Desulfatitalea tepidiphila: one gene and its partner. The protein of the gene in region 2 binds, or shares a complex with, the protein of the main gene of each other region. Links are inferred from orthologs where the notes say so. Each region holds a gene or a part of one and is shown on either strand. Other genes may lie near its edges.

Region 1 (5,006 bases), on a different replicon or contig from region 2:
TTGGACAATGTGTGGGGCCGGATTATCGTATTGTGCCTGTTCGCCGTATTCGGCTCTCACGCCCAGTTCACGATGAACGAGCGCAAGAAGGCCGCCGAGAAAATGGAACGGGACGCGGCCACGCGCGAAAGATTCAGGCGGTTGCTCTCTCCCGATGTGGCGGAAATGGTGGTCAATGGGCAACTGGCGGTGAAGCAGGGGGGCGAGGTCCGCTTGGTCACGGTCATGTTCGCGGATATCCGGGGCTTCACGCAATTGAGCAGCGAGGCGGAGGCACCTGAAATATTGCAGATGCTCAATGACTATTACGAAATTTTGGTCGAAATCGTGTTCCGTCACGTGGGAACGGTGGACAAGTTCATCGGCGACGGCATGATGGTTCTGTGGGGCGCGCCGGTTACCCACGAGGATGACCCCGCACGCGCGGTCCGTGCGGCATTGGATATCCAAAGAGCGTTGGAGGCGTTCAACTTCGACCGTGCTTCTCTTGACAAGCCGCCGATCAAGGTGGGCATCGGCATCAACACCGGAGAAGTGGTGGCCGGCTATCTGGGATCGAGCCGCACCATGAGTTACTCGGTCGTCGGCGACACGGTCAATATCGCCTCCCGGCTTTGTGCCGCGGCCATGCCGGGCGAAATCGTCTTGTCGGAATATACCCAACATCTCGTTCAGCATCTTTTTCAGGTCAGACCCCGAAAGGCCGTGATCGCAAAGGGCAAAGATCTGCCGATCAAGGCTTATTCCGTATTGGGATTGAAAAAGAGCGCTTCGGAAGCTCAACAGGACGCCAGCCAACAACCAGTTTGACCTGAAGCCCTTCCTTTTCGTAAAATGCGCGCAATATTTAGTGTCGATCCAGAAATAGGCTAATTGGGTCGAGATCAAGGCCTGCGAAAAATTTTACTGCAGGCATATGGTGAATATTACGAGGATAAAATTTTGAGCATAACGCAGATATCGGGCCAATTGGCCATTTCTGGATGGACACTCAGGAGGAGGAATGCGTATCGGTATGGGATATGACGTGCACCGCCTGGTCGACGGGCGGCGGCTGATTCTGGGAGGCGTCGATATACCTTTTGAAAAGGGGTTGCTGGGGCATTCCGATGCGGACGCACTTACTCACGCGATATGCGATGCCCTGCTGGGGGCGGCCGCGTTGGGGGATATCGGACAACACTTTCCTGATACGGATACTAAATATAAAGGTATAGATAGCATCGAATTGTTGAAGCATTGTTTGAGGCTGGTCAGGGCCGAGGGATACATTTTGGTCAATCTCGATGCCACCGTGATGGCCCAGGCGCCGAAGTTATCGCCCTACAAAGAGCGCATGCGTCAGACCCTGGCCGCGGCACTCGAATGCAACATCACCCAAATCAGCGTCAAGGCCACGACCACCGAGCGGCTGGGTTACATCGGAGCGGGCGAGGGTATTGCCGCCATGTGCATCGTCCTGATTGAATAGGATTGGTTTCATGGACTTTAAACGTATTGTCGTTAAATTAAAATTTTAAGGTTTCCATACGGGCGGGGATAAACCCCGCCCCTACATCGCCGGATTATGGCAACGTCCCGTATTACCACCCGAATCTCGTAGGGGCGGGCTTTATGCCCGCCCGGAACATCCTCGTGAGTTAACGACATGGATTTTAATCTGATTTCAGACATGAGCCCCAAGGGGGATCAACCTGCGGCCATCGAGCAGCTCCGTGCAGGGCTCGACCGACAGTTGACCGACCAGGTGTTGCTGGGCGTGACCGGTTCCGGAAAAACCTTCACGATGGCCAATGTGATCGCGGCAGTTAACCGTCCGACCATCGTCATCGCTCCCAACAAGACCCTGGCTGCCCAGTTGTATCAGGAATTCAAGCAGCTTTTTCCGGAAAACGCAGTCGAATATTTCGTCAGTTATTACGATTACTACCAACCCGAAGCCTACATCCCGAGCTCGGATACCTATATCCAGAAAGACTCTTCGATCAATGACATGATCGACAAGATGCGCCATTCGGCCACCCGATCGGTGCTCTCCCGGCGCGATGTCGTCGTGGTAGCCAGCGTTTCGTGCATATTCGGCCTGGGCGCACCCGAGGACTATCTGGGTATGCGCGTGGATGTGGCGAGCGACCTTGATTTTCCCAGGGACAAACTCCTGCGCGATCTGGTGGCCATGCATTATGAACGCAACGATATCGATTTTCATCGCGGCACGTTTCGGGTGCGGGGAGATCGCGTCGAGATTTTCCCGGCTTACGAGGAGAGCCAGTCCCTGCGCATCGATTTCTTCGGAGACACCATCGAGAGCATCGCCCAAGTCGATCCCCTACGCGGTGTCACCCTGCGAAAGCTGGACAAGGCCACCATTTTCCCGGCCAGCCACTATGTGACCTCCCGGCAGACCCTCAAACGTGCCGTCGAAACTATAATGGCAGAGCTTAAACTCCGGGTCGAATATTTCCGCGAAGAAAAAAAATTCATCGAATCCCAGCGCGTGGAGGAGCGCACCCGGTTCGACCTGGAGATGATCCAGGAGTTGGGCTATTGCAACGGCATCGAAAACTATTCCCGTCATCTGACCGGCCGCCGGGCCGGCGAACCGCCGCCGACCCTGCTTGACTATTTCCCGGACGACTATTTGATGTTCATCGACGAGAGTCATATCGCCATTCCCCAATTGCGGGCCATGTATCGGGGGGACCGCTCGCGCAAGGAGACCCTTGTCAACTACGGCTTCCGGCTGCCGTCGGCCCTGGACAACCGGCCGTTGACCTTCGAAGAGTGGCGCCAAAGGGTGGGCCAGGTGATCTATGTGTCGGCCACACCGGCCGAATATGAAAACGAAATGGCCCGGGGGGCGGTGGTCGAGCAGATCGTGCGCCCCACCGGACTGGTGGATCCGCAAATCGTGATCCGGCCCGCGCAACACCAGGTGGATGACCTCTTCGGTGAGATCGTGCAGTGCAAAGAGCGCAACGAGCGGGTGCTGATCACCACCTTGACCAAGCGCATGGCCGAGGACCTGTCCGAATATTATGCGGACCTGGGGATTGCCGTACGCTACCTGCACTCGGACATCACCACCCTGGAACGCATGGAGATTATACGGGAATTACGCATGGGCAAGTTCGATGTGCTGGTGGGCATCAACCTGCTGCGCGAGGGACTCGACATACCGGAAGTCAGCCTGGTGGCCATATTGGATGCGGACAAGGAGGGTTTCCTGCGGTCGGCCCGCTCGTTGATCCAGACCTTCGGACGCGCCGCCCGCAACGTGAATGGTACCGTTATTTTATACGCAGACAAGGAAACCGACGCCATGCGTCAGGCTATCGGGGAGACGAACCGCCGGCGAACCATTCAGTCCCAATACAATGTCCGACACGGCATTGTGCCCCAGAGCATTCGGAAAGGGATCGGTGCCGGTTTTGATGTGGCCTGCGAAGGCGCCGACACCGGCGCCAGAGAGGTCCGGGAGGCTATGGCAGGCTATCAGAGTGTCGAGCAGCTGACCGAGACCATCGAAGATCTCGAAAAGCGGATGCATGCGGCGGCCGGCGAGCTCGAATTCGAACGGGCCGCGGAACTGCGGGACAGAATCAAATTGTTGAAAACCAAGATGATGTTCGAGTCTTGATGATATGGTGGATTTTCATACGGAAAACAGCCAATCAGCTTCGGAAGCCTTCGATCGATTGACCGAACAGGTGACGCACGTCTCGACCGATCCCGGGGTGTATATCATGCGCGATCCCCAGGGCAAGGTGCTCTATGTCGGCAAGGCGCGCAACTTGAAAAAACGGCTGCAGTCCTATTTTCAGAGGCATCGCCCCCATGACCCCAAGACCCGGCTGCTGCTGGGCAAGGTAATGGATTTCGAGACGATCATCACCCATACGGAAAATGAGGCGCTGATACTCGAATCCAACCTGATCAAACGCCACCGGCCCCGGTATAACGTGGTATTGAAGGATGACAAACGCTATCCCTCATTGCGGCTGGACATCACCGAAAAATATCCCAATTTGAGTATCGTTCGCAAAATAAAAGATGACGGCGCGATCTATTTCGGCCCTTACGGATCGGCCGGGGCGGTGCGCCAGGCTTTGAAGTTCATCAACAAGACCTTTAAATTATGCAAATGTCGATGTGAACAGCAAAAAAAAAGAACACGCCCTTGCCTGAATTATCAAATGGGTTTATGCATGGGGCCTTGCGTGTTGGAGGTGGCACCCGAGGCCTACCAGGAAGCGGTCAAGGAGGTGGTCGCATTTTTAAGAGGGCGAACGCCGGCCCTGATCCGCAGGCTCAAAAAGCAGATGCTGGCCGCCGCGGCCAACCAGGCGTTCGAAAAAGCGGCCGCATTGCGGGACAAAATATTCGCCCTGGAAAAGACCCTCGAAAAGCAGGTTTCCGTGACGGCCGATCATAAGGACCGCGATGTGTTCGCCCTGGTCGAGGAGCAGCAACTTTCCGCCATCGCCTTGCTGCGCGTCCGGGGTGGATTTCTGCTGGGTGGCCGTAACTTTGCATTCGAAGAGGCCATCGGGACGCCCGAAGAACAAATGGGCAGCTTCCTGGGTCAGTACTATCAAACCGCGACATCGGTTCCCAGGGAAATCCTGGTCAGCCACCTGCCGATGGAAAAAGATGGGGTCGAAAAGCGGCTGAGCCACAGCCGGGGGGGCAGGGTGATCGTCAGCGCGCCACAGCGCGGTGACAAGGAAAAGCTGGTCCAGATGGCGTTCCAGAACGCCAGACAGGCGTTGATCGAGCATCGCCAGCTCAAGGATACGCGTTTTGAATTGCTCGAGGCGCTGGGTCGATGCATGCATCTCAAGCGACTGCCGCGGCGCATCGAGTGTTTCGACAACTCGAACCTCTTCGGCTCGGACCCGGTGGCCGCCATGGTGGTTTTTGAGAATGGAAAGCCCTTGCCGTCGGCCTATCGTCGCTATAAGATCCGATCCGGAGACAAACCGGACGACTATGCCCATATGGCC
Region 2 (5,092 bases):
AGCGCTCCGGTCCTATACCAATGTGGGCATGACGGCATTGGAAGAACTCGCTGACATCAACGAAGCGATTAACGAAGGGGGAAATCATGAGCATCCTAAAGCGCAATCCAAACCGGCGAGGAAAGCTGCTGCAAAGGCGCCGAAAAAGAGTGCTGTTGCAGATGAAAAAGAAACCCAAGACGCAGCGCAAGTGGCGCCTGCCGTGGAAAACCAGCCCCAAGAGGAGCCTGTTACAAATGTTGCTTCAAAGAGTCCTGCCCGTGCTGGGATGAGTGAGGCGCAGCGCCGTGCCATATTCAATCTGTCCAGACGCCGGGGAATAAGCGTGGAAGAGATCGAGTGCATGGTTGAAGAATCCTATGGTGTGACGCTTGACAACCTAACCAGCAGCGATGCTTCGGCCTTCATCCGGCAACTTCAGACGGCTGCCTAAGGGAATTAAAGCAGATCCTTAACGTATGCCATTTTAAAGGCGATAGGCAGATCCTAAAGCGAGTCAACCGGATGCCTATCGCCTTTGTGTTTTAAAAAAGCGCCGTATCCTGCGTTTTTAGGATGCCTATGAGGAGGAACTGATAATGGTTTTAAGTGAGCTTAGGCAAACGCCGCACCTATCGGCATCGAGCATCAACGAATATGTGGAGTGCTCGCAACTGTATAAATTCGGCCGCGTCGACAAACTGCCTATGGAATTTAAATCCGATGCCCTTGAGTTTGGCACCTGCATTCATCGGGTGCTTGAAAATTTCTACCAGGCGAAAATGATGGGCGATCGGATGCTTCTAAAAGATGTCCACGAGTTTTTCGTGTTCACCTGGCTGGATATGGCAAGGGGACGCGATGATATCCGGTATGCGGACGGCAACGATTACAACTCCCTTTTGATGTTTGGAAGAGATCTATTGACTGCCTGGTATACCAAACTGCCCGATGACGATTTTACCATCCTGGCCATAGAAGAGGCGTTCAGTTTTACTCTTCCCGGTATCGATATTCCCATCATCGGGGCCATGGATCTGGTCGAACAGGACAGTGCCGGCACCATCATCATCACGGACTTTAAAACCAGCGGCCGGGCCTATTCGAAAGACGAAGTGGACCAGAACCAGCAACTGACCATGTATCAGATCGCGGCCAGGCAAAATGGATACGCCGACCGTGAGATCCTGCTTCGATTCGACACCTTGATTAAAACCAAAACACCCAAATTTGAACAATACTGGACCACGCGGACTGACATTGATGAACGGCGCCTGATCAAAAAGGCCGCTCAAGTATGGGATGGGATCTCAAAGGGAGTCTTTGTGGCCAACGATACCAGCTGGAAGTGCAAGGGATGCGCCTATAAACAGGCCTGTGACGCCTATCTGGAAGGAGAAGAGTATGACCAAGCGAGCCATCCATGACGTTCAATCGTTTTTAACGTTCATGCAGTCGGACGGGGACCGAGTTTATCAGATCGTCAATGTGGAGTTGTTGCTAAGACGCCATCCACCCGAGGCTGTCGTGTCATTTCTGCAGGAGCTTCATAAAGATTACGGCAAGGCGCTGTCCAAACTGATTCAGGAAGACAAGACCAGTTCCCGGATCAATGAGCTGGTGGCCAAGCGCTTCCGCATCAAAATGGCCATCAACACGATTCGCAACCTTGAAAAGGAGGATCAGGCAGCATGAGCGATGAATTAAATCCCAAACAACAGGAAGCCGCCCAGTTTAAAGAGGGCATCGCTGCCGTGATCGCAGTGCCCGGATCAGGTAAAACCAGGACCATGATGGAGCGAATCGGAATACTGATCACAGAATACGGCATTGCCCCTGAAAACATCCTGGGCCTGACCTTTACGCGAAATGCCTCGGATGAAATGCGATCAAGACTGGTGCCGGTCCTGGGGGATCTATCCTCTCGGGTAAAACTTTCGACCATCCATTCGTTTTGTCATCTGCTTTTGGGAATGGAAGGCCGCGTGTTTGAAATCCTGTCAGGCAAAGAGCAGATGGTCTTCATGAAAAAGGTGATGCAGGCATTGAAGGTAAAGGATTTGACCGTGGGAACCGTTCTTCGAGAAATCTCTCTGGCCAAAAACAACATCATCGATGCGACGGAGTTTAAGGCGCTGTTTGAAGGCGATGGGACCATGCAAAAGATCGCGAACGTCTATCAGGCCTACGATGACCAAAAGCGTAAAAAGATGCTGCTTGATTTTGATGATCTGCTCCTTGAAACCTATTACCTGCTTAGGGACAACGATCAGGTGCGGGAAAAATACCAGGAGACCTTTACCAGCATCCTGGTCGATGAGTTTCAGGACACCAACCCGGTACAATTTGAGATCCTTCGCCTGTTGATCAGAGAGGGGATTCGTCCATCGAGTTTCTGGGTGGCCGGCGATGACCATCAGGCGATCTATTCATTTACCGGAGCGTCTGTGGGCAACATCTTAAACTTTCAATCCATGTTCCCAGAGGCCAAACAGTTCATCCTCGATTTGAACTATCGCAGCACACCCCAGATTCTTCGTGCCTGCCAGAACCTGATCCATCACAACGTCAAACAGATCCACAAGGAATTGAAGACCGACAATCCCGATGGAGATGATATCGTTGTACTGGAAGCATCCAATGAAGAGACTGAAGCCATGGGCGTGGTCAATGAAATCGTGGATCTTATCGAGCGCCGTGGTTATCAATACAGCGACATTGCCGTTTTGTATCGGGCCAATTTCCAGAGCCGGTATGTGGAAGAGGCCTTTTTGCAAAACAAGATCCCGTATCACATTCAAAGCGGCCGGACCTTTTATGATCGTCACGAGGTCAAGTGTTTGCTGGATTATCTGCGGGTGATCGCTTCCCCCGATAGCGATGAAGCAGACGAGGCGCTATTGAATATCCTCAATGTGCCTGTCCGCTATGTCAGCAACAAGATCAAGGACCAGTTAAAAGAGTTTTGCCGGCGACGGGGAATTCATCTTTATGCGGGATTGAAATCCATGATCGTCGAATTGCCCTTTGTCCGGAAAAATATCAAAACATTCGTTAACTTCATGGACCCACTGATTGAAAGTGCCCCATCTCTTGAACCCGTGGAGGTGATTCAAAAGATACGCACCACCTGGGATTATGATCGATTTGTCGTGGATGAAGATATCCCCAGTCCCGATGACATCAAGATCTCCAACATCAATCAGCTCCAGTTGGCAGCTACCCGTTATTCGACCATCGGCGCCTTTCTGGAATATACCGACAGCTTCACCGATGAGACAGTCGGTGACGATAAAGAGGGGGTCAGTTTGATGACCGTGCACAAGGCCAAGGGTCTGGAGTTTGCCGTGGTGTTTGTCATCGGTCTGGTCGAGGGATTGATGCCCAGCAAAAAGGGGAACATTGAAGAAGAAAGGCGCATATGTTTTGTGGCCATTTCCCGGGCCATGACCTTGCTGTTTCTTTCATACCCGTTGAACTATCTGGGACAAGCCGCCAAAAAATCGATCTTTCTCGATGAGATCCTGGGCAAGCGATGAGGATCGAACCGCTTAAAAACCATTCTTAAACCTTCTTAGAACCGCTACAGCACCCGTTCTATCGTTACCCCATTATCGATATCACACCTTATATAAAAGGAGGTCCCATCGTGGATTTTCAGCTGATTCATTTCAGAGATGCAGACAAGATCATCGAGCAAAAGGCAATGGTCTCGGATGTGGCCATGACCATGGAATATGTGTTTACCGCCCTGCAAGGATCGCTATATCGAAAAGAGCTGCTACGTCTTGCCTTGGATGAAATGGGATGGCGTGAAAGTGGATGTCTCAATGTCATTGCCGGTCGCCGTTATCAATACAAGGGGTTTAAGCACGGCGTGGCCATAGATGGGCATTTTAGCGCCTACGAGTACATCCTGGAGGGCTTGATGCGCCTTCAGATCGGTTATGACAAGGGCAACATCGAAGCAGGGATCCTCATGTTGACCGCCAAACGAAGTGAAAAAAGTCCCTATGGCGATATCGTGAGCATGGTCAAAGAGGATGTGGAATCGCTCTATCCAACCGTATCCATGCCCATTTCGATCTGTCTGTTTGATCTGGGTGAACCTGATCTGCCCGATTAGATGGAGGTGACCATATGGCGTATCCGTTTGAAAAGATGACGACCTGTAAGCTCAGAAGTAAACTGCATGGCAATCGTAAACGGGATCGTTGTCTTGGTGATCAATTTGACCGTTCAGAATCAAACCCACTGAGTATCAATCCTCGCAGATCCAATCCCACCCATTGTAAAATCGAAAAGAACCAATCCAGTCGTTGATCATCACCAATAATCCATAAATTCAAATTTTCCGGAAGCCACCCGTCCGCTTGTCTGGATACGCACCCTGTTAGAGTCGTCAGGGGAAATTTAATGCGCCAGGTGGTGAAAGGCGCATCTTCCGGAAATCAACCTTTAAAGGAGAATCGTATGAAACCCAATTTGACTACCCTTGGCAAAGTGTTCGACCGCGTGGATGCGATGTCAGTCAACTGTTTCGATCAGAACATCGCCGTGCCGGACATATCGTTTGATAACCTGGATGTCGTTCGCATTGCGGGTGAGCCCCATCCATTAAGGCCTGTAGCACAGCGCTCCATATCCAATCGTCTGGGAATCCCATATCCGTATTTGACCCGATGTCCTTCCGATGTACAGGCGATGAATTTGAACCACTGGATCAAGCATGAGAAAAATGACCAGCTGCTGTTCCGGTTCGATGGGCATGAGGTGCGAGCGGTGTTTACCACCAAGTATATTCCCGTGGACAATTTCGAAGTCATGGAGTGTTTGGATTCTTTGGGGTACAAGCCCGAGACCCCGGTTCAATGTCATCTGGATACAGAGTTCATGTCATTGAGCATCCCTGATGGACAAAAGGCGTTCGATATCAATGGCGACAAATTCAAACCGGGCATATCGATATCAAATTCGGAGGTGGGCCTGGCATCGCTTTCCATTGCGGCATTCGTGTTGAGACTGGTTTGCACCAATGGTCTGGTGGCTAAATCTGATGTCTCTGCCTCGTATCGGCATGTGAGCACCAAGATTTTGAGCGAGTTTCCCATCG

The links. The genes of interacting proteins can lie anywhere in the genome.
Region 1: the proteins of DFT_RS22690 (region 2) and uvrB are in contact, whole or in part, in a crystal structure (PDB 7EGT), measured with the Thermus thermophilus proteins. The link is inferred for Desulfatitalea tepidiphila from one-to-one orthologs. Residues at the interface, in WP_096412145.1 of Thermus thermophilus: His654, Arg656, Phe657, Gln666, Asp668, Glu669, Lys680, Arg681, Leu682, Ser683, Lys685, Tyr686, Ala687; in WP_096411307.1 of Thermus thermophilus: Glu23, Leu25, Arg26, Asp27, Gly28, Glu29, Arg30, Phe31, Arg55, Glu326, Asp327, Phe328, Glu379, Ser382, Gln383, His398, Gly400, Arg401.

What each region holds. Positions count from the first base shown.
Region 1 is NZ_BCAG01000003.1:1,662,074-1,667,079, reverse strand. What follows is about bases 1,231-4,144. They hold uvrB (excinuclease ABC subunit UvrB), read left to right. Parts: upstream 1,231-1,648; coding sequence 1,649-3,640; downstream 3,641-4,144. Other genes in these bases: uvrC (excinuclease ABC subunit UvrC), read left to right, coding at 3,645-4,144; ispF (2-C-methyl-D-erythritol 2,4-cyclodiphosphate synthase), read left to right, coding at 1,231-1,471. Also shown: DFT_RS12075 (adenylate/guanylate cyclase domain-containing protein), read left to right, coding at 1-810; more of ispF, read left to right, coding at 1,004-1,230; more of uvrC, read left to right, coding at 4,145-5,006. UniProt on the Escherichia coli protein: The UvrABC repair system catalyzes the recognition and processing of DNA lesions. A damage recognition complex composed of 2 UvrA and 2 UvrB subunits scans DNA for abnormalities.
Region 2 is NZ_BCAG01000006.1:612,675-617,766, reverse strand. Bases 1,095-4,094 are described here. They hold DFT_RS22690 (ATP-dependent helicase), read left to right. Parts: upstream 1,095-1,670; coding sequence 1,671-3,518; downstream 3,519-4,094. Other genes in these bases: DFT_RS22685 (hypothetical protein), read left to right, coding at 3,629-4,094; DFT_RS22695 (hypothetical protein), read left to right, coding at 1,384-1,674; DFT_RS22700 (RecB family exonuclease), read left to right, coding at 1,095-1,406. Outside these bases: DFT_RS22705 (SWIM zinc finger family protein), read left to right, coding at 1-433; more of DFT_RS22700, read left to right, coding at 579-1,094; more of DFT_RS22685, read left to right, coding at 4,095-4,105; DFT_RS22680 (DUF932 domain-containing protein), read left to right, coding at 4,453-5,092. UniProt on the Escherichia coli protein: A helicase with DNA-dependent ATPase activity. Unwinds DNA duplexes with 3'-5' polarity. Translocates on single-stranded DNA with 3'-5' polarity. Initiates unwinding more efficiently from a nicked substrate than double-stranded DNA.